One region of the Desemzia sp. C1 genome, then DNA from elsewhere that is predicted to be linked to it. Evidence: riboswitches for the same ligand, from Rfam matches in the RefSeq annotation. Region 1 holds a riboswitch; the other holds the start of a gene.

Region 1 (16,134 bases):
ACTGCCTTTTTCTACTACTAATGGTTGTTCGGGAGTGCCTATCAATCTTACTCCAGGAGCTACAGTCACGTTCTTATCTAAAATAACGTATTCCAAATGAGCTCCCTCGCCAATTTTACACCCTTGCATGATAATAGAATCTTTAACTACAGCATTTTCAGCCACTTTTACTTTTCTAAAAACAATTGTATTGACAACTTCTCCAGCGATAAAACAATCTGTAGCAATTTGGACGTTTGATACTTTGCTTTCTGGAGCGTAAAATGTAGGAGCTCCATTTCTGGCACGCGTAATAACCGGCAAATTGCGGAAGAATAGTGAGTTGTAATTATCTTCATCTAACATATCCATATTAGCTTGATAGTAACTTAAAATACTATCCACATATTTTAAATAGCCTGTATATTCGAATCCAACTACTTTATTTCCTTTTTCTAAAGCCAGACCAACCATTAGACCCCAGCTGTGTCTTTCTTGTCTTTCCTCTAACAAATCTAAATAGCGCAAGAATTTTTCTGAACTTAAAATCGTAATACCAGTTTGGATTGCCAGTTTTTCAGAACCTTTATCCATTTGTTCTGTTACTGGAAACAATCCCGTTATTACAGCTGTATCAGATTCAATTGAGTAACATTTCAAGTCTGAATCGACAGGGATTTCTTCTGATGGAATGTTCTTATACACTACTGTAATATCTGCGTCATGTTCTTGATGGTAGCGAAGTACAGAATGAAGGTTGATATTGCACAACATCTTGCTTCCGCCAATAACTACATATTCAGCTAAAGATTTTTTTACATAGTTTCTTTGATCTTCATAATAGGTAAGATTATTTCCCTCACGTGCTGCAGTCTCTTTTAAATCTAATTGGGAGTGAGTGAAGACTCCTCCTCCAATAGTAGAGTCCAGCCCCCATTCATAACCACTTCTAATGTGATCATACAATGAATGACCGCTTCCTGAAATGAATAAAGATGCGGAAGTTGCTTCAGCATTATGCAAAGCCGTAAACGGAAAATCAATCAATCTATATCTGCTCGCAAAAGGTAAAGCAGCTATTGGTCTCTTTTTTGTTAAGGGATGCAGTTTACTTCCATCTTCAACTAAATTCAATATGGCACAAAAACTATTTCTCATCATCTTTAAGTCCTCCTATCTCCTCAGAATAACCTAAAACAGCAATATCTTTCTCTTTACCAATCAATTCAGCTCCATCATGCAATTTCGCATTTTCGCCTACGATAGCATGATCGATTGTTACATTTTCACCAATCGTCACGTTAGACATGATAAAACTGTCTTTGACTACCGAACCTTTACCTACTTTTACATTATGAGACAGAATGGAATGATTAATTTCGCCTGCGACATAGCAGCCGTCTACAATCATAGAATTCGTTACTTTAGAATCCTTAGTTAAGAACTGTGGCGGGGAATCTGGATTCTTAGAGTAAATGCGCCAGTTCTCATCTCGAATGTTTAAAGCGTGATTTGGATCCAAGAACTCCATGTTTGCTTGCCATAGACTTTCAATCGTCCCTACATCTTTCCAATAGTCTCTAAACGCATAAGCATAAATATCTTCGCTGTTGCGCAGATATGCTGGAATAACATGCATACCGAAGTCTTCCATAGTCCGGTTTTTAGCTTGGTTGTCTATTAAATATTGTTTCAAACGCGGCCAGTCAAAGATGTAGATCCCCATTGAAGCTAAATTGCTTTTTGGATTTTCTGGTTTTTCTTGAAATTCAATGATTCTTCCAGATTTATCCGTATTCATTAATCCGAAACGAGAAGCTTCTTCCCATTCTACTGGGATAACTCCAACTGTTAGAGCAGCTTTCTTTTCTTTATGGAAATCCAGCATTTTTTGATAATCCATTTTATAAATATGATCTCCGGAAAGTACCAGTAAATATTCTGGTTCATATCTGTCAATAAATCCAATATTTTGGTAAATAGCGTGTGCTGTACCTTTGAACCATTTTTCTCCATCAACGTTAGTGTACGGTTGTAAGATTGTAGCTCCGCCATCATGTGTGTTCAGTCCCCAAGAATCACCATTTCCAACATGAGCGTTCAGCTCTAAGGGTTGGTATTGAGTGACAACCCCAACACTTTTGATTCCTGAATTTGCACAGTTACTTAATGCAAAATCAATGATTCGGTATTTTCCACCGAATGGTACCGCAGGCTTAGCAATTTCTTTGGTTAATTTTCCTAGACGTGACCCTTGGCCTCCAGCTAAGATCATAGCAACGATTTCTTTTTTCATCTGTATACGGAAGTTAAGATGACACTAACTTCCTCTACCCTCCTTCGGTAATATAGTAACTGTAATGCATTTTAAATCAAAATGATTTGCTGTAAAAAATGAATATTTATTCTTTTGGCACTTTAAAGACTCTTTTGGGCTTTAAAATCACTACGCTCATTGCAGGTACAATCAAATTCAGAGAGTATTCTTGTTGGTTCCAAGCTTTCTTCTCAGTTTTCAGCACTCCTTGACCTTTTGTCCAAGTACCGCCCAATGCTTCCATCTCAGTGTTTAAGATTTCTTCATACTGTCCTTCAAATGGAACTCCTACTCGATAATTATGCCGTTCTATTGGAACAAAATTGCATATAACAATCAGAAAATCTCTTGGTTTTTTTCCTTTACGAATGAATGTCATGATCGATTCTTCTGCGTTATCAGCATCTAAGATTTGGATTCCTCTTGGATCATGATCTAATTCCCATAATGCCCTATGCTCTTTATAGAATTGATTTAATGTACGCGTAAAGTCCAAGTGTTTTTGATTCATTGGGTCCGTTAAGTTCTCCCATTCAAGAGAGTCATCAAACTTCCATTCCAAAAATTGTCCAAATTCATTTCCCATAAAGCCTAATTTTTTTCCAGGATGAACCATACGGTATGCTTCTAAAACCCGCAGTCCGGCAAATTGATTGTATCGATCGCCAGGCATTTTATGCATCAACGATTTTTTACCATGAACCACTTCATCATGAGAAAAAGGAAGCAAATAATTTTCATTAAACATATACATAAATGAAAAAGTTAATAAATTGAAGTGATTTTTGCGGTGTATTGGATCCATTTCGAAGAATCTTAAGGTGTCGTTCATCCAACCCATATTCCATTTGTAATTAAAACCTAATCCACCTTCATCAATAGAACCTGTTACTTTTTCCCAAGCTGTACTTTCTTCTGCGATCATTAACGTATCTGGGTGTCGTTCAAATACAATGTTGTTTAACTTTTGTATAAAACTTACGCCTTCTCGATTGTGGTTGCTTCCGTCTTCGTTAGGCGTCCACTCTCCTTCGTCGTAATCTAAATAGAGCATATTAGAGACAGCATCTACTCTTAAACCATCTAAATGGAACTGTTCTATCCAGAAAAGAGCATTAGAAATTAAAAAACTGTGTACTTGCGGCTTTCCTAAGTCAAAGTTTAAAGTCCCCCAACGGTAATTTTGAGCTTTATGGTAATCTTTGTATTCGTACTGCGGAGTACCATCAAAATACGCCATACCATAATCGTTCTTGTTGTAATGACTAGGTACCCAATCCATCAAAACACCGACATTGGCTAAATGAGCAGCTTCAACAAAATCCTGCATTTCTTCAATAGTCCCAAATTTAGAAGATAAAGCGAAGTATCCAGTAGCCTGATACCCCCATGAAGCATCTAGAGGATGTTCCATCAACGGTAAAAATTCAATATGTGTGTAACCATTCTCTTTTACATATGGAATCAGCTCGGCTTGCAATTCTGGAATGCTGTACCAGCTGCCATCCGGATGACGATTCCAAGAGCTCATATGTACTTCGTAAATATTCAGTGGACGCTCGTGCGCTGGAAACCGTTTCTTGTTTGCCATCCATAGTCCATCACGCCATTTCTTCTGTGGCAATTCTTTTATAACTGATGCCTCTTTTGGACGAACTTCGAACTCAAATGCCTGGGGATCAATTTTTAGTTTTACCGTACCATCTTGTTGCTCGATACGATATTTATAAGGTTGCCCTTCTTTTGCCGTTTCACAAAAAACAGTCCACATCTCTGTTTCATCTATTTTTTCCAATGGTTTTCCCATATTCCAATCTGTACAATCACTCACTAAGGAGACTGTCTTAGCATGAGGTGCCCAGACCGTAAACCGATACCCTTCATGCTCCTCATTTATTTCTTTATGACATCCCAATGAATAATAGCAATCATAGTACTTGCCCGTATTGAACAAGTAACTGTCTTTTCTAAACCTCATAAGGTCAAATTGATTTGTTGTATGATTTTCCATATTGACACCTCTTCCTTAATAACATTCGCATTTTAATCATATTATCATTTAAATACTATTTTTACATCTTTATTTTAATAATATGGTTGTTTTTTTCAATCCTGTTGTCTCTTCAACTATACCACTACCTTTTTTAAAATGCTTTTAAAGACACTTCTAAATCAGTTAAAAGTGGTTGTCATCATTTTATGGTTCAGCTTTAACGATTTTTGTCTAAATAGTGACTATTAGAATACTTTAATGGTAGAATACAGGTAAGAACCCGTTTTCTAACAGTTCGATCGGAATCATCCATATTAAGAAAGATTTTCTTATGAAAGGAGGTATTTCTATGTTAGATATTGTACTTTTATCCATTGGTTTTCTGGGATTAGTCATTGCAGCTTTAACTCCCCGTTCAACAATCGGTGCAGCTGTTTCGTTAGCCAGTTTTTCTGCTTACTTCTTTTTGAATGAGTATGATGAGTGGTATACGATCATCATTTTCATTTTAGGTATTTCATTATTGGTCTTTGAAGTATTCATTCCTGATTTTGGAGTAGCCGGTATTTTTGGGATTATATTGATTCTTTTTGGCTTATATCAAACTGTAGGAGATCTTGCCCAAGCTGTTCGTGATTTGAGCATAGCTTTTCTTTTATCGGTCGGCCTAGTGATCATCCTAGCCAAAAAAGGATATTCTTTTGATAATTTCAGTAAATTAGTGCTGACGAATAATTTGGATACCGCCAGAGGATATTCAAGCAATATTGATTATTCAACCTTGCTTGGAAAAAAAGGCAAAACACTTACTGCTTTAAGACCCACTGGAAAAGCGGTATTTGATGAAGTTTCATTAGATGTGTTGAGCCAAAATGAACGAATCGAAGAAAACGTGCTAATAGAAGTTATTAGAGTAGAAGGTTCAAAAATAGTCGTTAGGAGAGTGGTAGAAGATGAATGAAACAAGTAGTTGGATTGGTTTAGCGATAATCGCTATTATCGTTTTAGTAATCATCAGTCTATTCTTAAGATTTGTACCCGTAGGTTTATGGGTTACAGCGTATTTCTCAGGAGTAAAGATTGGTATTGGAACTCTAGTAGGAATGCGTTTGAGAAGAGTTATTCCTTCTCACATCGTGCGTCCTTTAATCAAAGCAACAAAAGCTGGTTTGGTGATCAACATTAACGATTTAGAAGCTCATTACTTAGCAGGTGGAGACATCAACCAAGTTATTGATGCTTTAATCGCCGCTGAGAGAGCAAATATCCCACTTAAATTTGAGCAAGCAGCTGCTATCGATTTAGCAGGTCGTAATGTGTTTGAAGCGGTACAAGTGAGTGTTAATCCTAAAGTTATCGAAACTCCTTTTATCGCCGCTGTTGCTAAAAATGGTATCGAAGTTCGTGTAAAAGCTAAGGTAACAGTTCGTGCAAACATTGAACGGTTAGTCGGTGGTGCCGGAGAAGATACTATTATTGCCCGTGTCGGTGAAGGGATTGTTACCACTGTTGGTAGTTCAATAAACCATAGTGCAGTTCTGGAAAATCCAGACGGCATTTCAAAAGTTATCTTAAATAAAGGCTTAGACTCTGGTACTGCTTTTGAGATTCTATCGATCGATATCGCGGATGTTGATGTCGGACGTAATATCGGTGCTCAATTGCAAACTGAACAAGCACAAGCAGACAAGAATATCGCCCAAGCTAAAGCAGAAGAAAGACGTTCAATGGCGATTGCAGAAGAACAAGAAATGCAAGCTGAAACTCAACGAATGCGTGCTCGTGTTGTAGAAGCCGAGTCTCAAGTTCCACTAGCTTTAGCAGATGCATTAAAATCTGGAAATCTTGGTGCTATGGATTATTACAACATGAAAAATATCAATGCAGATACAGATATGAGAAGTTCAATTTCAGAAAGTTCTAAGAGAGAAAGTGATGAATAATGGATGCTTTATTTTTCATTATTATGCTGGGTTTATTGGCGTATAGCGGTATTTTCATTTTTTTCTTTTTCATTCGTGCCCTATTTCCTAAAAATTCTGGGCAAAAAAGAAATCCTTACTCCTCTCCTAAAGCAAATACGAGCAACAGAAATCAACAACGAGCTGATCGAAGAGACGCTGCTCCACGAAATACGAGCAGATCTGTAACAGCTTCCGGTACTAACCGATCTTCTGGTAAAACTCAGAGTTGGAGAGAGTTGGCAGCTGAATTTAAAGACGCTATGAATGAATTGGACAATACAAGCTCTAAACAAAAAAGTCCTCAAAAAAGAAACACGACTCCTAAAACAGCTTCTCCTTCAAAAAGAAATACTGCTCACCGCAGTTATGAAGGCGGAAGTAGTACCGAGGGGCATATTGGTTATGAGGGTGCAGGCAGCACTGAAGGAAGATCAGGTTATGAAGGTTTAGGCAGTTTAGAGGGAACAGCCAGTTATGAAGGCACAGAGTTCAATACTCAAGGTCATTCGATGAAAAAGACTCCTGTTCCATCAAAAAAATCTTCCAGAGATGCATACTCTGATAAACAGCCGGCTTTAAAAACCAATTTGCAAAGAAATATTGTTCAAGCTGTGATTTATAAAGAAATACTTGATCAACCTAGAAGCAAACGTCCTATTAGATAAGGTTAGTTTGTGTTGATAGACTAAAAAACAGGTCCGGATTCCGGACCTGTTTTTTTTATGGACAACATTATTTAAGCGTAGAAGCTTTTCATCAACTTTTTTATTAATGGTATCAAAATAGGTGCCAATATTAGATAAAACCCGCTATTGCCAACTGCGTGCAACGTATCAAATGGAAGTCCGGACAAATAATAAGCCCAAAAATTTTGAATACCGAAAAAGGGCGCTTGTACCGCGGAGATGATGAATCCATAAATGTATCCAGTTAAACCAGCATAAAAAACCATCCCAAAAAACGGCAATCGCTCAAATGATACGTAGCGATTGATCAATCCTGTCAGAATGATGATAATTGAAAAAGAAGTTATTTGAGCAAGAGTCCATACTCCTAAACCCAAATTAATATTGGAAATCACTACGCTTAATAAAGAAACAATAAGACCATCTTTCATTCCCAATAACATCGTAATCAATAACAAAATAACTGTTACAGGTTGGACATTCGGCAAAAATTGAAATACTAGCCGACTGACATAACATAATGTTGTCAGCATACCCAGTAAAGCTATATGGTGGACTTTTCGGATTCTAAAAGGTTGATTAGTAGGCATTTAATAACCACTTCACTTCATCACCCTCTTCAAGAATGTAGTCGCTTGCTCCAACAGTCGGCTGCTCGTCATTCACTGTATATAACCAATACTTGCTTTCCTTTTCAACTTGCTCATGTCCTTCGATAGAACTCACTAGACCGCCCTCTTCCACTACCTTGTAGTTATCTTTCAAAGCTTCTAACACAGATTGTCCTTCTTGAACATCAGTTTCTTTAGCTAAATCTGCAAGTTCTTTTTCGTCTTCTTCAAATGAAAATGAAACGGATACCGTAGTTTCCACTACGCTTGATTCTGTCGAAGAAATAGGCTTTGAGTCTGCTTCTTGGCTGCCGCTTCCGCAAGCCGTTACTAAAAGAGCTGATGATGCTAAAAGAATTAATTTGATTGAATGGATCATTTCTATTCCTCCTGATAATAATTTTTTTGATTTTTGACATATAAAAAAGTTCTAATAAGGCAAAATGACGATAGCAGCCTATTAGAACTCAAAAGAATAAAAGAGTACTTTGCCTCGAAGCCTCTTGTTGATAGGAACTATTGAAAAAAAGACCTGACTCGAAGCGATAAACTTCTCACAGTGGCGGGACCGTGTTGGATTTGCACCAACTTCCATTTTTCAATCGTCGTATTTAGTTTTCGGTAAAGCCTCTTTTTTCAAATCTGGATGAAAAACGACTCCTCCACGTTCATAAAAAGGTTCTTCTACTCCATGTCTGTGGTTGATGACTCGGGCTAACGCAAAGAAATAATCCGATAAGCGATTGATGAAAATGGCTACCACAGGATTCACTGTAGTCTCTTTACTCAATGCAACGATTATTCTTTCAGATCTTCTCGTCACCGTCCGAGCCATATGTAACAATCCAGCAACTGGATCTCCGCCAGGGATGATAAATTTTTCAATCGCCGGAGCTTCTTCCGCATACTGATCAATTCTTTCTTCAATCCAATCTACTAAATCTTTTTGGACTTTATATTCCCTCACTCCATGAGGTGTAGATAAATCAGTCCCACAATCAAATAAATCATGCTGTAATTTGACGAGTTCATTTTTGATCATTGCATCTTCAGCGCCGATTTGACTGACAATGTAGCCCACTAGTGAATTCAATTCATCAATCGTGCCGTAGCTGTCTACTCTTGTCGAATCTTTTGAAACTGTTCGACCGCCGATGAGATTCGTGTTTCCGAAATCGCCTCTTTTGGTATACAATTGCATGCTGATCTTCATCCCCTTTCTAGTTTTTATTATGTGCTATTCCAACTATAATGCATCCATAAAAAATTGTAAACCAGATTTGTTACTTTTATCACAAAACCTAGTTTCCTTAAGAACTTCTAGTTTGCTTAAGCATTCCGCATTTTAATTACTTTTTATAGAATTTCTTCTTTTATGATAGTGATTTTACTTGTTAAATAGAAAGCTCTAATGATATGATAAATTCTGTAAAAAACATTAACTTATGAAAGAGGTCGTTGTAGTGAAAACAGTAGCATTAGTAGGTAGTTTAAGAAAAGATTCATACAACTTAAAATTAGTAAATCATCTAGCAACCACATACCCAGAATTAGGTATCGAAGTTGCAGAAATCGGCAATTTACCATTCTTTAATGAAGAAATCGAAGCAAATCCTGGTCAAGAAGTGCGTGATTTCCAGGCTTTAGTAAAAGATGCTGATGCAGTAGTTATCGCTACTCCAGAATACAATGCTTCTATTCCAGCGGTATTAAAAAATGCTTTGGACTGGGTTTCTCGTTCAGGCAGAGAAATGGAAGGCAAAAAAGTGTTGATCATGGGTGCTTCAATGGGTGCTTTAGGAACAGTTAAAGCACAAATCCACTTACGCGATATCTTAGATACATTGGGCGTCGCTGCTTACGTTATGCCTGCAGCTGGCGGTAATGATGTATTCGTGGGCTCTGTTCACGAAAAATTCGACGAAAACGGTACATTGACAGATGAATTGACAGTTAAATTTATCGATGCTATCGTAGGTCGCTTCAAAAACTTCATTAAAATCGATGTTAGTCTATAATCATTTACTTAAGTAACAAAAAAGGAAAGAGACAGAAAATGTCCCTTTCCTTTTTTGTGCTGGCTGATGAGCGTACGGGTATATTTGGTCCTATTAATCAAGTGACTGATTATTTCTAGTCCACTTGATCAATAGCAGCACTCTATTAATCAACTAGCCGATTATTCCATCTTCACTTGATTAATAGACACCCTCTATTAGTCAAGTGAGCATTTTAATAAGTGCAACTTGACTAATAACCCTCAAACTAAAAAACAGAGACTAACAAACGTCTCTTGTCAGTCTCTGTTTTATTTACATTTAATTAAATAATCCTGTGATAGCTTCCCACACTTGCTTGAAGAAGTTACCGATTTTATCAAATAGCCCGCTAGATTCTGCGCTATCGATGAAGTCGCCGAATTTTGATTGGACAACTTCAGATAAGTTGTTCAATTGTTCTTTTACAGCTTCAGAATCAATAGCCGCTGTTTGTTGATAATTTTCAAACAAACTCATCAAACGATCGATCTGTTCTTGGGTCACAACATTTTCCAGGTTATTGTTTGCTAAAGCTTCATTGATGATACGTTCAATATCTTCTTTAGTGGCCAATTCACCTTGCTGCTCTTTCAACTCTGCTAACGATTGTTTGATCTCAATAATGGCCTGGTCTAATTTAGATGGATCAAACTCTCCATTATCCGCGTTTTCTTGAGCGATATCATTAGTCGTTTCCAACTCGTCTTGAGCTACTTCCATTCGATCTTGATCCAGATCTTCTCCGTTGACATCAAAAGCTTTATAAATACCGGTTAAGGCACTTTCACCTGTTGCCGGACGGATGCTGGCTACTTCGATCGTTGCGTCTGCAACACCAGCTGTGATGGCAGCATTTGCATATTGCTCTTGAGTAATTTGTGTGATGTTTTCCGGCGTTTTGATGTCTACAACTACTCCATGTCCGTCATCTTCTTTTTCTACCAATACCGATGAAATAAGACTAGAAGTGTTCCCAGAACCGGCTCCTAAGTATTTGACTAATTCGTCACCAGTGACATTTACGCTGACGACATTTTCAGGGTTTTCGATGCCGATCAATTCTTCAGTTTCCTCTACTTCTGTATCAGATAATCCACCGCCATAAACGAATGTTGGCTTTCCCCATTTTTCATTCACTACTGTTGTGTCTATTCCGTCTTCAGCTGCATTTGCTGTAAGCGGACTAATAATGAAGCCGCCCACCAATCCTGTAACCATTACTGTTTTTATTCCAAGTTTTTTCAAACGATGTGTCATATGTCTAACCTCCTTAACTTAGTTTACCCAACTCTAGAGGGTTTATCTTCCAACTTTAGACCGATTATTTTGTTTTTGTGTAAAACACCTTTGGAACCGGAGAAGTAAAACGCACCACTTCGCCTGTTGTTGGATGTTCAAAAGCGATCGTCGTCGCATGCAAACCTAAACGTTTCATGTAATTGACCGTTGATCCGTACTTTTTGTCTCCTACTACTGGATGGCCGATATCTGCCATATGCACACGGATCTGATTTTTTCTACCAGTTTCCAGCTGCACTTCCAGCAAGCTGGTAACCCCGTTTGAACGCAGCTTCTTGTAATGACTTACAGCGTGCTGTCCGCCATTGTCTCTAGGACTGGAATGGACTTTGAACGATTTCGTATTCTCTGTCAGCCAAGACTCAATTTTTCCGGCTTCTTCTTTAACGTCTCCTTCGACTAAAGTCGTATAGATTCTTTCTTTCACAATATTCTTCCAATTTTGCTGCATTTTTTGTTTAACTTCTTCACTTTTAGCAAACAACATCACACCAGAAGTGTCTCTGTCTAAACGATGCACCACAAATATGCGGTTATTCGGATTTTCTTGTTTTGCATAAATGTTGAGTTGTCTATGTGCCGTCATTTCTTTTTGATGTCCTGCAGCTATCGATAAAATGCCTGCTTCTTTGTCCACAACGATAATGTCATCATCCTCATGTAAAATAGACATTCCTACCAATTCACTTTGTTTTTGAGCAGCTTTATTGTCTTCGATCTTTACTACTTGTCCGGGTGTCAAAGTATAGTTGAATTGTTTCACTACTTTTCCATCTACAGTTACTTGGCCTCTGCTTAATACAGATTTGATCGAATTTCGACTGCTTTTTACTTTTTGATTCAACAGAAAATCCAATAATTCGGTTTCTTCTTTTACGACTAAGTTTACCTTACCCTCTTTTTTCTTTGCTGTTTTCTTCATAGGCTTTTTCATTTTAAATTCCTCGCTCTCATGATTTATTATACACTATTCTGGCTTTAAACGAGGCATATCGAGTAGGAGGTAAATAATTAATTTATTTACCGTCCTCTCACACCACCGTACGTACCGTTCGGTATACGGCGGTTCAATTTTATATAACATGCTTTTGTTTTAAATAGTAACTATCTGGAGATACTAGACCTTTAAGGGCTAGTATCTTATTGGTTACTGTGGTTGTCATAACCCAGGACAGGGCTATTCGGGCAGTTCCTTTGGAACTGTGGCTATTCATGTAGGCGTTGTAGTCGCTCATCCCTAGTTTAGTGAGGGCTCTTCTTCGATTTTTGGCTGTTTTCCATTGGTGCCAGATACACATCCTCAGTCGATAACGAAGATGACTCGCTATTTTCTTGAGTTTTGTGTGCATATTTCCTATTTTGAAATAGTTCACCCATCCTCTGATGACTTGATTCAATTTAACGATGCGGTAAGCCATATCAATGCCCCAGCTTTTCTTGCTTAGCTGATGAAGCTTATATTTAAACGTCTCGATTGATATGGCATGAGGCTTTGCTTGATAGCCTTTATCTGCTTTCGACCAATAGAATCCAAATCCCAAGAATTTAAAGGTTGGGTCATTAGGTTTAATGATTTTCGATTTACTCGTGTTCACAGTTAAACCCAGAGTTTCCTCAATATATCGTGTAACCGAACGCATTACGCGCCTTGCTGCGAATTCGCTCTTAACTAGGATAATGCAGTCATCTGCGTATCGCACGAAGTGTAGACCTCTTCTCTCTAGTTCTTGGTCGAGTTCATTTAAGAGGATATTACTCAATAATGGCGAGAGGTTTCCCCCTTGGGGAGTGCCAACTGGACTTTCCTCATATTCTCCGTTTACCATAATGCCACTCACGAGATATTTCCGAATCAATGATATCACATCACCATCGGTTATTTTCCGAGAAACTAGATTCATCAATCGATCATGGTTAACGGTGTCAAAGAACTTCTCTAAATCAATGTCGACAATCCAGTGATACCCTTCGTTCATATCTCTTAGCCCTTGCGCTATAGCCATATGGGCGTTGCGGTTTGGACGGAATCCATAACTACTGTTGTGGAAGTGTTCGTCAAAAATGGGTGTGAGAACTTGTGCAATCGCTTGTTGAATAACTCGGTCAATCACTGTCGGTATACCCAGTAGTCTGACCCCACCCGATGGTTTAGGTATTTCTACTCTTCTGACAGGTTTAGGTTGATAGTGACGTTGACGAATAGTCTGAATAAGCTCTTCTTTGTGCTGACGAAGATATTCTTTAGCCTCTTCGATAGACATACCGTCAATGCCTGCGGCACCTTTATTCCGTTCCACTTGTCGAAAGGCTTCGTTTAAATTATTTCTGGATAGGATTCTATCCAGTGTCCTGTTTTCCTGCATGCTTGTTACTCCTTTTCTGCTCTCGTAAGGCAGCTATCTACTTTTACGCTGTCGTAGCCAATAGTCTTTGGCGGCCTCCAATAAAGATGTTTGTAACGATAAAATTGTTCGGTCCTTCGCTCTTTCTAGCTTTCACTAGCTGTCTTCACTACTACGACCTCTGCTGACTTCTCATGAGTCAAGCACTTATCACTAAGTGTATTTGGTATAACGTCATGAGACCTCCCCAGTTAAGGTGCGAACTCTTTCACTCCATCTATCTGCCACATTTATGCTTCGAGTTAGGACAGTTATCGGACTTTAGCTTCTTTGGCAGCTTTATCCACTCGACTCACCTCTTATGTGATTTCTGTTCGTCAGACCAGAGTTTTGCCTTGGGCTTCCTTCAGATTCCACCTCACGGTGGACACCCTTGCCGTCAGCTATATGCTTACCACTGTCAGGTCGCATTCGGGACTTACACCCGTTAGAGTTCGCCCATGCTGGGCGAACCAAAAAAGAGAAAAGAGTTTCTGCTCTTTTCTCCTGTTGCACCTTACTTGGTTTAACCCTCATAACCTTTCTGAACGGATAATGGAAATGATCAGCCATAACCCTAAAAATCCTGCACCAAGGAAAAAAATGATACCTAGTAAAGACGTCCCTGTTCTTTCTGTAGCAAAAATAATCAATGCTGAAGACATAATCAGTGCAGAAACAATCAATGCAAAAACGACGCGATTGACCATCTTATTTAGTCCAGTCCATTTGTCATCCATATTGACTAGATCCAATTTGATCTTCGTTCGGCCATTATTCAGGTTTTCAAAAAGTTTTGAGACTTGCAGAGGCAATTCAATCATACCTTTGGCAAATTTCACAGAGTTCAGCAACAGTTTTTCGCTGCTGATTGGCTCGAATAGTTTAAAATTATCACTCTCAGATAAGTAGCCTTTTGCAACTTGTACGACGTTCAAATTAGGTGCCAGATCAGTGATCAACCCCTCCAACATCGTTAAAGCTCGGACCAAAACTGTGTATTCGCTAGGCATTGAAATGCTGTGTTTTCGAGTAACATCCAAAACATCCGCAATCAAAGTGCCAAATTGGATTGAACTGAAACTTGCAGTTAAATACGTTTCCACCAAATAATTCAAATCTTCGTAAAAACGTGCTCGATCGATCCGCTTTTTCTGCACACCGATTTTTAATAACGTATTCATCAACTGATCTAGATCTTTCATCACGATCGATTTCAACAATTGATTTAAATGCTCTCTATTTTCACTGGATAACTGACCCATAATTCCAAAATCAATAAAGTAAATCTTTCCTTCTTTGATGATCAGATTCCCTGGATGAGGATCCCCGTGGAAAAAACCGTCTTTAAAGACTTGAGATAAAAAAGCCAACAATAGTTTTTCTCCGATGTCTTCGCGGATATAGCCCGCTTCATTCAACGATTCAATATCTAAAATTTTATACCCTTCAATGTACTCTTCTACAATCACTCGTTTGGAATTAAACGATAAAAACACTTTCGGCACGTCTACACAAGCTACTTCTTTATTCAACTCGCTGAAGCGCAATATAGCATTGGCTTCATTGCGAAAGTCTAATTCTCTTTTTGAGGTTTGGCGAATTTCTTCAAACGCTTCTTTAGGACTCACTAAGAAATCTTTAAAAATATTAGGCGCACGATCCACAATTCGAATAAACAACTCGATATCTTGTAAAAGAGTGGTCTCCATATCCGGACGTTGGACTTTCAGAATGACCTCTTCGCCTGTGTACAATTTGCCGCGATGTACTTGTGAGACAGAAGCACTTGCTAAAGGTTTTTCGTCAATTCTTTCAAAAACATCTTCTATTTTCTGTCCAAATTCTTTTACAAAAATCGCTTTTGCTTCTTCAAATGGGAAAGAGGGCGCTTCGTCTTGCAGCTTAGATAATTCAGTAATGTATTCCAAGGGTAAGATATCTCTTCTAGTAGAAAGAATCTGCCCTATCTTGATGAAGCCAGGACCCAGTTCTTCAAATGCTTGGCGTAGTTTTTTAGGGTCCTGTTCTTTTTTCCGTGAGCGGACACGTGTATTGTAAATATGGCCGAAACCATATTTAGCTAAGACCCTCACAATTTCCCGTAATCTTTCTCCACTTGAAGGCACAAGATCACCCCTACTCGTTATTTTCTACTATCTCATCAATTTGAGCGTTTAAAGCTGCAATTTTCAATTCTAATTCTTCAATATCTTTGCGTTGGGCTACGTTCATTTGAAGCAAAATAGCTTGTACTTCATCCTTATCGATCGAATCATCTTTTTGTTTTCCTTTACGCATCAATTCTTCACTTAATTTTTTCCCTTGTTCTACAGTGATTTGCCCTCTTGAAGCTAGTTTTTCAACCATTTCTTCGACTTTATCATACGTCATTGAAACTCCACCAATACTTGCTAAGATCAATTTTTTCAAATCATTCATTGTCATTTCCTCCTTCTATTTTTTGCAGTAGTTATTAAAAATTTCAAGATAAGGATCTGTTGAGTTTATTATAACGAGAAATGTCCTTAAGTAAAAAAATTACACTTTTTTAAGTTCTTTTTTAGTTTCAATGACTATTTTTCTAACGAATTTTTCTAAGCTAAATGATGGGACTATGAGAATCAGAAAATAAAAAAAGTCAAATTTCTTGCTTTTTTTTAATAAAAGGGATATAATAATGACTGAAATCGCTTTATCCCTAATTGCTACATAAGTAAAGGAGAGATAAATATGATTAATCTTTATACTACCCCTAGTTGCACTTCCTGCAGAAAAGCAAAGGCATGGTTAGATGAACAACACTTGCCGTATGTTGAAAAAAACATTATTGCTAACCCCTTATCTATTGATGAATTGAAGAAT
Region 2 (16,134 bases), 1.6 Mb from region 1:
ACTTAGAAAAAGTATCTGTAAAATCGGAAAAATTCGATGCCCCACCAACTAAGTAGATTGGTGAATCCGTTATATATCCAGAATTCTCAATAGCTTTTCGAGTGATTTCTGCCATTTTTTCGACTACCGGCTGGATCACTAAAAAGTTTTCTCTTTCTTTCTTTTTATCTCTCTTTATCTGCTCAGCTTCTTCGTAAGATACATTGTGGTAACCGGCCAATACCAGAGTCATATGAGTTCCGCCGGTAGGTTCATCTAAAACGTGCTGGATTTCCCCTTTTTCGAATACACTGATTCCCGTTGTTCCTCCACCTACATCAACAACATATCCATCATTGATCTTCAGCAGACAGGCAGCTGCAGTTGGTTCGTCGACAATGTTATCCACTTCCATTTCAGCACTTTCAATAACATTCCCTACGACTGATTTATTTTTCCCTATTGTACCGGGAGGAACAGCTCCTGAAGCAACTGTCAATTGTCTGCCGACAGCTTCTTCCGCATCCGCTTTCAATTTCCTGACGATTTCAACTGCTTGAATGTAATTAACAACAAGACCGTCCCTAATGACATTAGCATATTGGAAAGAACCGTAAACTGGATTGTCTTCATCATCTAATACAACTAGTACAATAGAAGAGGTACCAAGATCAATACCGACTTTCAGGCTATTCTTTTTATCGAATGGTAACACTTTGCCAGTATTTACAATCTGATTGAACGTCTCCAGAACTTCATTAGCACTTTCAACTTCTTGCATCTTGTCACCTCCCTTTATACTCATTATGTTATGATGCGGCATCTAGTATCTGAAGAAATATTCGCAGCATTCGCTTCATCTGTATCGATATGCATTTCAAGAACAAAATTTTCATGTGGTCTGATGACCACATCGTCGAAGATCGTTTTTCTTTGTGGAGTATCTACCTCCACTTTAACGATATCTCCCTTTTTCAAATCTAAGGAAGCTGCTTCTTTAGTATTCATGTGAATATGTCGCTTCGCGATGATACATCCTTTTATTGTGATGCTGCCATCTTTAGTTTTTAAAGTAATTTCTTCTGCTTTACTTAAGTCTCCTGATAAACTAACTGAGGCGTTTACCCCTAACTTACGTGCATCTGTCTTAGATATTTCTACTTGCGAGATGTTTCTAAGCGGTGCAAGTAATCGAACATTAGGTATCTCCCCTTTCGGACCAATGATAGTGACTGTTTGTTCAGCAGCGAATTCTCCCGGTTGCTTCAAATTTTTCTTTTTTTTGACCGGTTGATTCGGAAACAGCACATCGTAATCTTCTTGTTTGAGATGCAGATGCCGATTAGATATTCCAATCGGCACTTCGGGAGAAGTCATCTCAATAACTATTTTCCGTACTAGATCCTTGAGGCTTGCTTTATCCATTTACAGCACTCCCTCTAGGAAGAATTTTTTCTACATCGCTATGAGGACGTGGAATAACATGGATCGAAACCAGCTCTCCAACACTTTGCGCTGCCGCTGCTCCTGCATCTGTAGCTGCTTTTACAGCTCCAACATCTCCTCTTACAATAACCGTTACTAAACCGGATCCGATTTTTTCGTATCCTTCTAGTCTCACATTTGCGGCTTTCACCATTGCATCCGCAGCTTCGATCGCTGCTACCAAACCTTTTGTTTCTACCATTCCTAATGCATCATTCATTTATATTCCGCCTTTCTATCCATTGAACTTAGAGCCCATTATTTTTTTGGAAGAATTTTCTCTACGTCACTATGAGGGCGTGGGATAACATGGATCGAAACCAGTTCTCCAACATTCTGTGCTGCCGCTGCTCCTGCATCTGTAGCTGCTTTTACAGCTCCAACATCTCCTCTTACAACAACTGTCACTAAACCAGATCCAATTTTTTCATATCCTTCTAAAGTTACGTTCGCTGCTTTCACCATTGCATCTGCCGCTTCGATTGCTGCTACTAACCCTTTTGTTTCTACCATTCCTAATGCGTTATTCAATGTAATCCATCTCCTTTTTATTTACTAGTGGAAGAAATTGTCTTTTTTCCGTTTGAAGTCGTATTTCTTGTTGTACGTGTTGCTTTTTTTTGTGTTGTTCTTTTTGGTGTAGTTGTTGCTGCTGATTTAAGATTTGATTCTGTAGTAGTTTTAGCAGCACCTTCAACTTTTTCACTTTTTTTTGCTTCGAGAGCGTCTTGACTTTGCGAAGCGATGGCAGATTCGTTTTTCCCTTTAGAAGTGACTAGTGGGCTTTCTTTATCCTGTACCTTTGGAATACTCACTGATGCTTTTTCCGGGCTGCCGTTTTCCTTATTGTCTTCTCCTGTTTTATCGGGAGTAGATTTTACTGCAGGTCTTTTTTGGTCGTCTGTATTCTCAGCAGATTTTCCAACTGTTTCTGGTGTAGTTGTTTGAGCCAATTTTGTATTCTCTTTTACGGAAGTTCCTTGTTTTGAACTGTCTTCACTTATTTTGTCAGCTACAGATCCTTCTGGACCCCTTTTTTCATCCTGTATTTCTTCTTTATGAAGAAACTGCTTCGCTATATCTCCCATAGGCCTTGGGATCACTTTTGATGCAACAAAGGTATTTGACTCCTTCGCTTTTGCAGTACCTGCTTCAATTGAAGCGTTTACTGCACCAACATTGCCGGAAACTTTAATAGTCATCCAACCAGAGCCTTTAGTCTTTTCGATGTTGATCAATTCAACAGATGCTACTTTCAGCATCGTATCCATTACATTAATGGATGCTGCGAGCCCTCTTATTTCAATTAAGCCAAGTGCTTCATTCAAAATGACACCTCCAAACCATTGTTTTCTTTGAATATGTCTCCTTTAACCAACCTTGCTGCATTGCTGCCTAAAGTTCTCATCAATTCTTTGGGCTTTGATTGATAGTCAGAAACCTTAAAAAGATACTTTTTCATTTCCAAATTTTTATAATGGACGACTACCTCACTTTGATTACAACCAATCCCTACAGAGAGTCGTGACTCTTTTGAAGCCTCATAAGCTGAGGAAATGGCGTTGCTGTTATCATTCTTTTTTATCAAATAAGGAATCCCTTCCTCTTCTATCCCAAATAAAACATCTTTTAATCTTTTTTCATCAATTGTGTTATGGATATTTATGACAATTGTAGGGCGATTAGATTCATTGACTGTCATCCTTTACACCCCTTTTTTAACATAAGATAAAATCAAACCGGTCGCGACTGCGTTTCTTGGACCTTCTACTCCTCTAACATTACCTCTTCCGGCTACTAATGCATTTTTAGAAAGTGCATCTGTAACTAATTGAGGGATCTCAAAATCAAGAGCAGAGCCTCCAACAATAACGATGAAGGGAATATCGCGAATATTACCTGTGGGACTAACTTTTACCAGTGCACGGATAGCATTCGTAACAAATACTCGTTCTTTCGCAGTCTGTCGGACAACTTTGATCTTTTCAATGGATTCCTCCAAAGGTATCGGAAGCAATCCATCTGGTTTAACAATCACAACTCTTGCAAAAAGATTAGGTGCCAATGGTTCATTGAAAAACTGAACACTTCCATCTTCATGACGGATATGGAATACGCTTTCAACTTTAGCTAGAGGATATTTTTTGATATCTTCCGCTAAATGTTTGTCTTCCAATCCTAGTTCGGAATCAATGACCATTGTTACCATATCACCGGCTCCAGCGAGATGGATCGATATAATTTCTTCTTTTTTGTTTATGATCGAAGCATCCGTTGAACCTGCCCCTAAATCTAATATTGCTAAAGGAGTGTCTGTTCCAGGTGTCGTTAGTGCTCCAAAAATCGCCGCTTCTGCTTCCACTCCTCCTATTTCAACAGAAACATTTGTTTCTTTTTCTATTTCATTAGCGATTAGTGACATTTGCAAGTGATCGGATTTAACCATTGAAGCGATTCCCACAGCTTGTTCCATTGAATATTCACCAGCTAACCCGCCTTTTACATCTAGTGGAACAAATGTATCGACAGCCAGTAAGTCTTGGATAAAGATATCTTTAGTTTCTTTATCTGTTAAGCTAGCCATTGTCAATCTTACTTTTTCCAACATACCTCCGACATTTGTTCCTGATTCACCTGTTACGTTATCCACATTGTCTACAGAAGAAACAACTGACATAATTTTTTCCGATCCAGCCGAAACGTCTACCGTTTGGATTCTGCCTTTGCTGAAAATGCTGATGGCACCGGCGGGAATGGTTCTAGCTTGTACATCGCCTTTAGGAGTTTTGATCACCACTGCCGAACGGTTTCCAATCAAAGCTCTTGCAATGGGAACAATATTTTTTGTATCTTCAGGTGAAAGGTTAAATACCGTTGCAATTCCATAAGGATTAGACAACTGAGAGATAACTTTTCCTTGTTCAACGACTTCCAACGCTGCCAACATGCCAAGCGGAACTTTATCAATGAAAGATATTTCATCCACTATAGGTATTTTTTTATCTAAACGATTATTTACCAGTACTCCGTCATCTGCTTGTAAGACCGCTCCAACTACAGAATACCCTTTCTTTACATAAGCATTGATCAATTGGGCAACTAAAGCGAAGTCAACTTCTTTAGGAACAACGACAATATACTTTTTCTCTTCCATCGGCTTATTCAATAAATCTAATACAGAAACTGTTTCCCCAATACCGATTCCTAGACCTCCAGGAGTTTTGGGGTTATGACCGATCATAGTAGATTCCGTAATAATCGTTTCTGTGATATTTTCCATCGCTACATCTCCAATAACAGGTGTAGCTTCATTAATACGAATAAGGTCTATATCTTTCATAGTAAGATTTGTTTTGCTGAGTAAGCTGTTCAAAGAATCATAGATTCCGTGTAAGTTTTTCTTTGTTCCTTTGATCCCTGTAGTAGTTGCAATTGAAGAACCAAGGAATTTGACTTCTCCCGTTGGTGAAACCTCTGCCATAGCAGCTTCAGTTGACGAATTCCCAATGTCTACACCAACTATTCTTTGCATATGATTCTCTCCCTTTTTTTATTCGTCATCGTCGCCTTTTAATTTTTTCCGTTTTTCATAGTTTTCTGCAGCTTCACGAATGAAATTAGCAGTAATCGTTGCTTTGTAGTTTGAATCCAATTCATCAGCAATCTCCAAAAGATCTTGTTTCGATGATCGATATGGACGAAGGGCATTATAAATTTCCAGTATGCGATCGTCCGGAACGCTTACTAATTCAGCAGCACGCGAGAAGTTTCTTGTAATTGTTGAACGGCCAGCACTTTTTGCGATCTCACCTTGAGCTTTTAAAATATCTGATGTAATCCGTACATCTTTCGCATCAATAGTTCCATTCATTACGTTTTCCAATGTAATATCTTTAAACGTTTTTCCAGTCGCTGTTTTTACCCATTCAGGGTGTTTTTGTGCAATGGGATAATCTTTTGTTGTTACATTACCAAAAGGAGAAGCTGCACTTGAACTTGGAGTATGTGTTTGTGCTGATACAGTAGTTGTCGTATCTCCACTGTTCATGTCTTCCAATATTTTTCTAACTAAGCTTTCTACTGATTCTGTACTCATTTTTTTACACATCCTTAAATAGTTATAGTGAATTCTTCAGCTCTTTTACCTTTGTTAACTTGTTTTGTTTCTTTAATGTGCAGTAAAGCCGATAAAGCTTGGTATCTTGGACGAGCCATTTGATCATTAAGAGTTGCTACAGGCGTTGGTGATTCTCCTTTAGCATATTTAGCTGCATTTTTACCGATTGCACGGTAAGTTTCTAGCGTAATAAGCGGTGCTTGAGGGAATAGTTCTAAGTTGGACAATGGTTGCAGATCTTTTTGGTGAATGACTGCTGTTCCTTTTGATTGCAGACCAATTGCAATTCCTGATCCTGATAAGTTGTCCCCTACAGATGAGATGAAAGAGACATCTGCAGTTTTGTAAACTTTAACAAGTCGAGCTTTCAATCCCTCTTCTTCAATACCAGCAACTAATTGACGGATAATTTCTTTGTGTGGTACGTCAACAATATTGGTCTTTTGAGCAGAAGCAAATGCTGGAGCAACAGCAATGACAACTTCATCTTTTGATGTTCCCGTTTTTGCTTCTCCTATACTCTTCATCCATGATTCTTCTTCAGATGAATCTTTAACTACAGTAGCTGTTGCAGTGCTTGTTTCAGTGCCTTCTTCCATACCACTATCTTGTCGGAAAGAAACTTTTTCGATACTATTTCCCATTTCTTTTAAAACTTCTTCAATAACTGATCGCAATAATTTTTCATTGATTTCTGCCATTTTTATCCCTCCTCTTAAATGTCTCTAGGATCGATTGCTGTAGGAATATTTTTAACTTTTTCCCACTCTGCACCATCTAGACGGTAACCAGTTCCTGGTCCAGCATAATCATTCGGTTCATTAACAGCAGAGATAACTTTCCAATCTTTATCAAAGATTGATGCTGTTTGTAAGAAATCACCTGTTGTACGTTGTTTTAGCTGGTTCAATACACTTTGTGCTGTATCTTCAAAATTGTGTTTAGCTAAACCTTTGACAATATCTAGACCTGTTACACCCCTATTCATAATATCAGATGCACCTTTCAGATCTTCAACGACACTACGGTCTGGCATATCATGTGAACCATACGCATAAGTTGCTGCTTCAACTTCTTCTTCAGTAACAGCCGGTAATCCCAGGCTTTCAAAGACAGCTTGAATTGCGCGAGCACCTTTATTTCTAATTTTTACGACTTCTTCTTCTGTAACTGGTCTCAATCCACCGTCTACTCTAAGGTCACGTTGGATAACATTATAGTCATCGTAATCTTCTGCATCCGTATTCGAACCTGCGAACATATTGTCGTAGTTTGGAACGGAAGAGTAACCTGAAGAAACATAATCTGTTCCTGGTAACAATTGCATCAATAACCTTGCTGTTCTTCTCATATCTGAATGTGAGAAAGTTTGGTCATTTCCTGAAGCATTCTCTAAATCGAGCATTGCAGTAATAAGATTTTCACCTAAGATTGCACGAATTCCTGATGGAACGGCGGCTGGGATCCCAACACAACTGATCGATCCATTTTGTAATCCTTGAACACCTGCAGCTTTAGTGATGAAAATACACCTTGCTTCTAGATACAACATTGATTTTCCTTCAGCAAATCCCATTTGAACTTCAGAACCTGTACCGGAAGTAAAGCGCATTTTGATCCCGCGAGAAGCATAAGCAGAAGCTAAAAACCCTTTAGACCAAGGAGTGTCATCTCCGTCAGTAAAGACATTTTCTGTTCCATATACTGAGATGGTTTCAGCATATGCTGTTAAACCGCGCATCCCTAAATCTAATTCAGTTGCTTCTTCTGAAGAACATTGTGCTAGTGTACCAGGTCTCCCTACATTTGATCCAACCATAATACTGATAGCATTTAATGGAGCGTAACGTGCAACTGCTGTTGTTGATTCTTGTTCATCGAATCCCCTAAAAGCACCTTCCGCTGCGTCTGCTGCGATCAAAACGGGATTATCTCTAAGGTTTGTTACATGAGACTGAGTAGCTGGTCTTTTTCTGGATCTCATTTTTTGGACTGACATCATCATTTCTACAACATTCATTTCACTAACTACTTCGCATACTTTTGCTGGCGTCATGGAAGTGGTCAATGCAATGACCTCTGAACGGGAAACATTTGGATCAACCAATTTATTGGCCAGCTCTTTTGAACTCATATTAATAACTTTTTCAGCATTTTCTTTATTTATTCCATAAGTAGCAATAAAGCTATCAATCAAGTCAAATTCTTCTTTTTGTTTCCCATCTAATTCAACGATTTCTCCATTTTCTATCCGAATACTTGGCTTTGGATCATTTGGACTGTCCATTGCAATAAAACCCTCATCGACCCATTCTTTGACAAACCCATCTTTATTTACTGGTTTATTTTCTAAAATTTCAAAACGTTTTGATCTCATATTGTATCCCTCCTAATTAAATGTATGATGGAGCGCCGTTAACAGGTTCGTCTCCCATACTTGACAATAATTTTTTACCGACTTCTCTAGCAGAAATAACGGCTTGTCGAACAGCACCGGAATCTCCTGTGATTTGCAGAATGGCTTCATTCGAGAAACTTGTTCCACCATTACCCGGTGATCCAAAACCAACGACTTCAACGTTTGCTGCTTTTACAGCTGCATCTGCCATTACGACACCGATCGCAGCCGGCGCACCAACAATTAATCCGAATGCTTTCCCAACTGGCGCTCCGAAAGCTTTATTTACGGCATAACTTGCACGTGCTGTATATTGCAATTCTATGTGTCCAGCTTCATTAGAATATACATCTCCAAATGTTCTTTCCACTTCTTGTAATGTTACTTCAACTGCTCGTTTAACATCGGAAACGTCTTCTCCACCGAAGATGATCAATGATCCATGACCTGCTCCATCTTTTGTATCTCTTGGCAATTCAATTAGAACGATTTCTGTATTGGTTGCTTTTACAGCTTCATCTGCAGCCATAATGTGCGGACCTGCACCGGTTCTGGCGCCTACGATACCAATCGAACGATAAGACTTTTCTAATTTCATTGATTCCAACAATTGAGAATCCACATTAGCAATAACTAAACCAATAGTGTCTCCTGTTTTTGTTGATCCAATGTATTCTGTTAAGCTTTTTGCGTTATTCACCATGATTGAATCTCCTTTCGGCTGACTGTCCTTTTTATCCATCTTATCTAATACTCTATTTAAAATATCATTGATTAACAGGTCTTGATCATTCATTCTTCACCAACACCTTTTGTAGGTAAAATTCTTTCAACATCACTGTGAGGTCTAGGTATGACATAACTAGAGACTACCTCTCCAATTCTTTCAGCTGCACTAACACCTGCATCTACTGCTGCTTTCACTGCTCCTACATCACCTCGAACCATAACCGTTACTAATCCTGAACCGATTTTTTCAGTTCCGATCAATACAACATTTGCTGCTTTTACCATTGCATCTGCAGCTTCAATCGAGCCAACAAGCCCTTTTGTTTCAATCATACCTAACGCTTCTTGTTGCATAGGTCTTCCTCCTCAAATTATATTGACTACCCGACAATGAAATTGACTACAAGTATTCCCTAAACTTTTCATACTATCATGGAGTTTTTGCTCTCTTCGTTTAGACCGATCCCTCCATTTAGTGCAAAAAGCAAAGGTGCTTAAAAAGCGACTTTAAAAAGTCGTTTTCTAAGCACCTTTGCTTTTTCTATGACACGTTCCATTACCTGCCATTATTCTATTATTTTTTAGACGTCCAACAAAATCAAATCAGCTATTTCCGCCATAGAGGTCTGTTTTTGCATACTAAGCCTTTGGATAAACTTATAAGCCTCAGACTCGTTCAATCTTTGTTCCTCCATGAGAATACCTTTAGCTTTTTCTATGATTTTTCTTTCACCTAACTTTTTATTCAAACCAACGACTTCTTCTTCCAATTGTTCAATATAGGCTATTTTTTCCATTCCTAAACAAATAGTCGACAGCAGCACTTCTTTGTGCACCGGCTTTGGAACCCAACCAATCGTTCGATTACTATTGATGCGGTCTAAGTTCGTCTTATTCATTTCATCACAATCGTTACATAAGTAAATGACGGCTTTCGCATAATTTTCTATTATAATTTTTTTGCCGGCTTTGATCCCATTTAATACAGGTAATTCTGCATTAATGATAAGAAGATCAGGTCTTTTAGATTTGCACATATCGATTGCTTCAAATCCATCTTTCCCTTCGCTTACAACATCGTAATTTTCTTCTATCAATAATTTTTTTAACGTTAATCTAGTTGTTAAGTCAGCGTCGACTATCACAATAGTTTCTTTCATTTTGATCTTTTCACTTCCTATCAAAATATACTTTCACTAATGATCTGTTTCGATCTCTTTACTTTATTAACTAAACTTAAGTTCTGGAGATGACCGTATCTGAAAAACCTAAAATTTTCCCTAAAGCAGCAAGTACTTCACTTAACGCAGCTTCTACTGCAGTGATACCGCCAGTAAATACTACAGAACCACTAAATCGATCTATAAATCCAATAGTAACTTCAGCAGCTTTTGATGCAATATCAGCAGCGATAATAGCAGCTTCGCTGGGAGTAATAGTCAATATACCTATGGCATTGCTATTCATGCTATCTGGAAGACCGAGTTTTATGTAGATATCTGGGTCTGGATTGGCGATCACATGTGCAAGTGTAATTTGTTTTCCCGGCACGTATTCTTGGATCATTCTTTGCTTTTCACTCAACTACATCACCTATCTTCCGCATAGTGGCTTTATTCGTTTCTAAAAATGACTCTGACATTATTATAACACTTTAGTAAGCGATGTCAACGTAAAAATGAAACCCTTTTCTAAAATTTGTCTCATTAGTTTTTGCTAAGCGCTGCAAAGATAAATATTTTTAAAAACGCGTACTTTCATTTAAAGACAAAAAAATAGAAGCAAGGATTTTTAAATATCCTTGCTTCTATTTCTGATATAACCTCTTGTCTCTAGGTTTTTTTCGATCAATGGAAATAAAACAGGACTTAAGATAATATAAAATAAACCGTTACCAAAAGCATGCATCAAATCCATCGGAACACCCATCATATAATAAGCCCAGAAATTTTCAAATCCTAGTAAGTACTTCATAATAAAAGAAACTACAAGACCATATAAAATACCGGCAAATGCAGCATACAACACCATCATCCACTTTGGTATTTTTTTATACATTGGTTTTATCACTAACCCCGTAATCAATACAATTACAGAAAAAGAAATAATCTGAGCGAATGTCCATATCCCCATACCCAACGTCAAATTGGAGATCAAGATGGACAAAACAGCCACAATCAACCCATCTGCTATTCCCATTGATAGTGTCAAAATAATCAGTATAGTTGTTACTGGTTGAACATTAGGTAAAATTTGCAACATTAACCGTCCTACATGCGTAACTGCGATCATCATCGACAATAATGCGATCCTTCTGACTGGATTAACATTTTTCATATTACATACCACTCAAATTCCACACCACTTCATCGCCATCTTTTACAATAGTATCGGCAGCTCCAACTGGTGCAGCTTCTCCATTAACGTCGAACATCCAATATTTCCCTTCTTCTTCGTCTTGAGAAATACCTTCTATTGAGTTGATGAAAGTATTACTTTCTTCTACATCGTAATTTTCTTTCATGACATCCAGAAGATTAGATTCTTCAGCAACTTCCAGCTCTTTATCCGTTCCCGGAATAAGCTCTCCGTCTTCTTGAACACTTACATTAACAGATACCATTTCTTCTTGATTGCTTGCTGTTGTACTTGCCGTTTCACTTACTGTACTTTCTACAGTTGACGTTGGAGTTTCAGCTTGATCACCATCTCCACCATTCCCGCATCCTGTAATCACGAATGTTGAAAGTGCACTAACAGCTAACAGATTTACCCATTTTTTCATCTTCACTTCTCCTTTTATCTTTGTAATTTAAGCTAAAAATAGAGAAGTACGCCATTGTACTAATTCTCCTTCTTTAGAGATCCTCTACCATCATTTTATTCCAGTCTGCAGACTGCTGATAGAATTCAATCCTTCTTTAAGTACCACTAATACAAGCAGCAGTTGTTTTGAAGCACATAAAAAGGCCTACGAGACAATCCCATAGACCTAGAAGCTTTCTGTTTTGCCTCGAAACAGAGCTTTCGCATTAATAGCTGTTCAGAATAATGATCTGACTTAAAACCAAAAAGGTTTATCACAGTGGCGGGACCGTGCCGGATTTACACCGGCTTCCTTATTCTAGACACTTTTGAATTCAATTGTTCTATCGAATTTAGTATAGCATAAAGCGCTTTAAAAACCACTACTTTTTTAAACTTCTTATTTCTATAATGAAATGAATTGACCTCGAAAGTTGGAGTTATCCACATTTATCCGATTTCAGTCATTCAAATAATTTACTAATTCTTCGATGCCTTCATCTGTATATGAAGATACATTGAATAGTTCTTTTGCTCCTGCTAATCGCAATCTGTCACCAGCTTTTTTTATATCTTGATCAGAAGCAGCCAGATCCACTTTAGTAAGGATTCCAATAACCGGTTTGGTAAAATAAGAATTAAATAAAGGGGCAAAGATCTGCTTGTCCTCCGTTACACTTGCAACGAAAGCTATCACATCAGCCTCGACGGATGTTACTTTTAATGCACTATAATACCCCCTATGCTGAACAAATTCTCCCGGTGTATCAATTAATCCTGATTCAAATTGGATCGCTTGTGTTTTATTGTATTTCAGTTCTTTCCCATTTATTCGTTGGCTCAGTGTCGTTTTACCACAGCCAGTTGCTCCGATCAGCATGATTCTTTTCATTTAATTCCTTCTTTCTGTAAATGATTGTTGATAAGGACTGCGACTTAGTATATATCTACCACTACACTTCTAAAGTTAATTTTCAGAAATGTAGCGTCAAGTTAAATTGTACAGCGCTTCCATTATATAAAAGTCTTTCACCAACTTTCGCTATTCACCTATAGTATACAGCAATCTCCAGAGCTTGACACCTAGTTTAAGTTTATCGACTCTAGATTAGCCTGCTTCTCAAAGTCCATTTTCTTTCAGCAATTTGATGAATCGATCGGTCAATCCTGCCGTAAATCCCCATAGTGTCTGTTCTTGCAGTTGGTAAAAAGCTATTGTTTGCTTTCCATGTCTCCACTTGTACTGCTTACCGTTTGGAATGCGATCGAAAGGAAAGTTTTTTGCATGTTCGAATTTGACAGCCATTTCAAAATAATCGGGATCGTGTATCATGAAATAGCTCAATGGAACGGTATACAGCTTCTCAACTTCTTCATTACTGATAATAGACTTAATGTCTATATCTTTCAGTTCTCCGACAAAAGATCGTATAACGGCTTCTTCACTGACGATAAAATCCATTTCCCCTAATATTTGGATAGCATTGCGCGGAAGGTTCAATTCTTCCATCGTTTCACGGACGGCGGCTTCTTCGTAAGTTTCTCCCATTTCGACTGCCCCTCCCGGAAAAGAAGTTTCACCTGGTTGAGAGATGTGTTTGCTTCGAACTTCATACAACAAATGCCATTCCCCTTTAACTTGGATCAAAGGAAGTAAAACTGAGAAATGGCGCTGATTTCCAATTGGTTTTGCTTCATGATTTGTTATGATTTTTTTAATTTTCTCCAACAAGTTCTCTACTCCTTTCCAACTGCTCTTTACTTTCATTCATTATACTTGAAGAATAGACATGTATCTACTGTGCTATTCAATAAAAAACTTGCAGCTTTGTATGTTTTCAATCTACAATAGGAATAAAAGGAATGACACTCATTTATTTTTTTATGTGCCCATTCAAAAGGAGAATTCCATGGAACAAATTGAACGATCCAGTTATTTTCACAATTCCGATGAAGTAGCCACTGGCAACACACAAGTTTTCCAAGAACTTAACGGAAAAAGTGTTTATGAAGTTATCCGTGTCCAAGAAGGGATAGCCTTATTCTTAGAAGATCATTTGGAGCGTTTAAGAAAATCTGCATCTTTTATTCATCTTCAATTGACTGATTCCGATGAGATCTTAACGGAACGTATCTATCGTTTGATTGCTTCAAATAAAGTAGTCGATCAAAACATTAAAATCATCTGCAATCAAGCTGTTGGTATGCTGCTGTTTTTCACTAAAACCGTTTACCCTCCATCAGAATTTTACGAAACGGGGATGCATACGACCTTATTGAAATTGGAACGTCCAGATCCGAATTTGAAGATCCAACGAGATGAATACCAAAAAACTGTGTTGCGGGAAAGGCAGAAAAAAGGAGCTTATGAGGTTTTATTGGTCGATCAAGAAGACTATGTTACCGAAGGAAGCCGCTCCAATCTGTTCATCGTTAAAGACGGTAAACTGTTCACTTCACCAGCAAAAAATGTTTTGCTTGGAATTGTGCGAAAAAAAGTCTTTGAAATCTGCCGCAAAAAAGAGATCCAAATATGCGAAGAAACCATTTCGGTTGTACAACTAGAGTCCATTGATGCAGCTTTCATTACCGGAACAGGAAACAATGTATTGCCTATCCGCTCGATCGAGGACTGGTTGGTGAAATCGGCTGAACAGCCTCTAGTGAAAACGATCATGCATGAATATGATCGAATGGTATCCGTCTATATTGAACAAAACCGTTACCGCAAGTAAATGCGTTTAATTACACCTATAATAAGGAGGCCATTTTATGAAAATTGGAATTATTGGACTGGGAGATATTGCAAAAAAAGCTTATTTACCTGTTCTTACTGAAAAAGAAGGTATCGAATTGGCGCTTTGTACTAGGAATCTAGAAAAATTAGAGCAGTTAGCAAAAAAATACCGGCTTACTGAATCTGTCACAACCGTAGAGGAACTGATCAAATCCGGTATTCAAGCTGCATTCGTCAGCGCAGCTACAGAAGCCCACTTTGAACTCACAAAAAAATTGCTTGAAAACGGCATCCATGTTTACGTAGACAAGCCTTTATCTTTTAGTTTTGAAGAAAGTCAGCAGCTGGTCGATTTAGCAAAAGAAAAGAATTTGATCGCGATGGTTGGTTTCAATAGACGTTTTTCGCCTATGATTTCCCGCTTGAAGGACTATGGCAAACCGGACTTAGTTTTTATTCAAAAAAATAGATTCCAAAATGCACAAGACCCAAGAACTTTTGTAGTGGAAGATTTTATTCACGTAGTAGATACCCTTCGTTTCTTGATGGATAGAGAAGTAGTGGATAGTCACGTGCGGTATTTGGAAAAAGACGGTCTGTTGCAGAATGTGGTGCTTGAATTAATTGGAGACGGTTGTACAGCCATCGGCATCATGAACAAAAACGGTTCTTCGTCAAATAAGGTTGATGAGAAAATTTTACACAGACTAGGCAACTTGCTTAGTCTGTTTTTCTTTCTCCGGTAAATATAAGCGTGTCATTAATAAAATCCGATTACGGAAGTTGGTGTAATTTCGGTAACCGAACGCCGTTCGTTTTAAGACTTTAATTTTATTATTAATCCCTTCAATAGGACCATTTGTTAAATAAGGGTACTCAAACGTATTCTGGACAATGTTGAGGTGTTTTCTCAGTGTTCTGAGTACTCGTTTTAATCCTTTTGAAATGGGTTTGATTTTGGCTTGGTTTAGAACATATTTAAAGTATTCCCACTGATTATTCGCTAAAGCATAACGTAGATTTTGAATGACAGTATATGTTTCTTTTAAAGTTTCATTGAACGACATTAAGTAATCCACAATAGATTGCGTATTAGTTAAGTAATCGAAAAGTTTAAACTTAACATACTTGGAAGAAGTTAACAGGGTTTCAGATTTTAAAGGCAGTTTCCAGTATCTTTTATATTTATTATAAAGACGGCCATCTTTATAGCGGTATTCATTCATGACGGTTACTCTGCATTTATTTAGCTCTCTGTTTAAAGCCTGAACGATATGAAAGCGATCAAAAATAATCGCTGCATTGGGAAAGAGAGCCGGAATTAATTGGATGTAAGGTTCGTACATATCAATCGTTACCGTCTTTACTTTTTTTCGGACAGGTAATGAGAACCGTTGGAAATAACGCAATAACTCACCTTTTTGTCTATTCGCTACAACATCTACAACCCTATGGGTCAGCGCATCACAATAAATAAAACTCATCGAAAATTTAACCGAGTTGACACTTTTAAATTCATCAAAACTGAGGTGATCCGGCAAAGAAGAAACCGGTCGAATTTTTAGTTTTTCAGCCGTTTGAATGATGACGCGATGCACCGTATTCCAAGATACCGAATGTTCTTCAGCAATCATTTTCACAGATTTTATTTTCGTTGCTTGATCGGCGATGTGTTGTTTGACACGAGTAGAGACAAAGCAGTCTTGATCGACAATAGCTGTTTGAGCAGTAAAAGCAGAGAGGCATTTTTTACAGAAGAAACGTTGTTTCTTTAACATTAAGTAGGCCGGTAGGCCAGACACATGCATTAGCGTTAGACGCGATGTTCTAGTGCCATTTTTTACAATAGAATAGTGCTCGTTTTTAGTCCCACATTCAGGACAT

Evidence for each region. A riboswitch is a leader RNA that binds a small molecule or an ion and turns the genes downstream of it on or off. The one in region 1 is predicted to bind cobalamin.
Region 2: linked by a shared signal. The riboswitch ahead of LMF32_RS09570 (DUF4430 domain-containing protein) and the one ahead of LMF32_RS01900 (DUF4430 domain-containing protein) in region 1 are both predicted to bind cobalamin.

Annotation. Positions count from the first base shown of each region.
Region 1 is NZ_JAJIZP010000003.1:301,909-318,042, forward strand. Features, by position in the region: gene glgD (glucose-1-phosphate adenylyltransferase subunit GlgD) at 1-1,140, opposite strand, end outside; gene LMF32_RS01870 (glucose-1-phosphate adenylyltransferase) at 1,127-2,275, opposite strand; gene glgB (1,4-alpha-glucan branching protein GlgB) at 2,382-4,307, opposite strand; gene LMF32_RS01880 (NfeD family protein) at 4,639-5,250, shown strand; gene floA (flotillin-like protein FloA) at 5,243-6,232, shown strand; gene LMF32_RS01890 (hypothetical protein) at 6,232-6,918, shown strand; gene LMF32_RS01895 (ECF transporter S component) at 6,990-7,529, opposite strand; gene LMF32_RS01900 (DUF4430 domain-containing protein) at 7,519-7,929, opposite strand; adenosylcobalamin (AdoCbl) riboswitch at 8,024-8,169, opposite strand; gene LMF32_RS01905 (cob(I)yrinic acid a,c-diamide adenosyltransferase) at 8,149-8,751, opposite strand; gene LMF32_RS01910 (NADPH-dependent FMN reductase) at 9,014-9,568, shown strand; gene LMF32_RS01915 (DUF1002 domain-containing protein) at 9,869-10,846, opposite strand; gene LMF32_RS01920 (RluA family pseudouridine synthase) at 10,911-11,822, opposite strand; gene ltrA (group II intron reverse transcriptase/maturase) at 11,962-13,251, opposite strand; gene LMF32_RS01930 (lipopolysaccharide core heptose(II) kinase RfaY) at 13,803-15,398, opposite strand; gene LMF32_RS01935 (hypothetical protein) at 15,409-15,711, opposite strand; gene spxA (transcriptional regulator SpxA) at 16,003-16,134, shown strand, end outside.
Region 2 is NZ_JAJIZP010000003.1:1,871,213-1,887,346, reverse strand. Features, by position in the region: gene eutJ (ethanolamine utilization protein EutJ) at 1-760, opposite strand, end outside; gene LMF32_RS09640 (phosphate propanoyltransferase) at 784-1,404, opposite strand; gene eutM (ethanolamine utilization microcompartment protein EutM) at 1,397-1,684, opposite strand; gene LMF32_RS09630 (BMC domain-containing protein) at 1,723-1,977, opposite strand; gene LMF32_RS09625 (BMC domain-containing protein) at 2,013-2,792, opposite strand; gene LMF32_RS09620 (glycerol dehydratase reactivase beta/small subunit family protein) at 2,789-3,166, opposite strand; gene LMF32_RS09615 (diol dehydratase reactivase subunit alpha) at 3,170-4,996, opposite strand; gene LMF32_RS09610 (diol dehydratase small subunit) at 5,015-5,560, opposite strand; gene LMF32_RS09605 (propanediol/glycerol family dehydratase medium subunit) at 5,575-6,282, opposite strand; gene LMF32_RS09600 (propanediol/glycerol family dehydratase large subunit) at 6,297-7,958, opposite strand; gene pduB (propanediol utilization microcompartment protein PduB) at 7,975-8,775, opposite strand; gene LMF32_RS09590 (BMC domain-containing protein) at 8,772-9,062, opposite strand; gene LMF32_RS09585 (ANTAR domain-containing protein) at 9,290-9,868, opposite strand; gene LMF32_RS09580 (BMC domain-containing protein) at 9,945-10,292, opposite strand; gene LMF32_RS09575 (ECF transporter S component) at 10,500-11,045, opposite strand; gene LMF32_RS09570 (DUF4430 domain-containing protein) at 11,047-11,493, opposite strand; adenosylcobalamin (AdoCbl) riboswitch at 11,702-11,854, opposite strand; gene LMF32_RS09565 (EutP/PduV family microcompartment system protein) at 11,974-12,405, opposite strand; gene LMF32_RS09560 (CoA pyrophosphatase) at 12,634-13,245, opposite strand; gene LMF32_RS09555 (aminotransferase class IV) at 13,424-14,248, shown strand; gene LMF32_RS09550 (Gfo/Idh/MocA family oxidoreductase) at 14,286-14,996, shown strand; gene LMF32_RS09545 (ISL3 family transposase) at 14,958-16,134, opposite strand, start outside.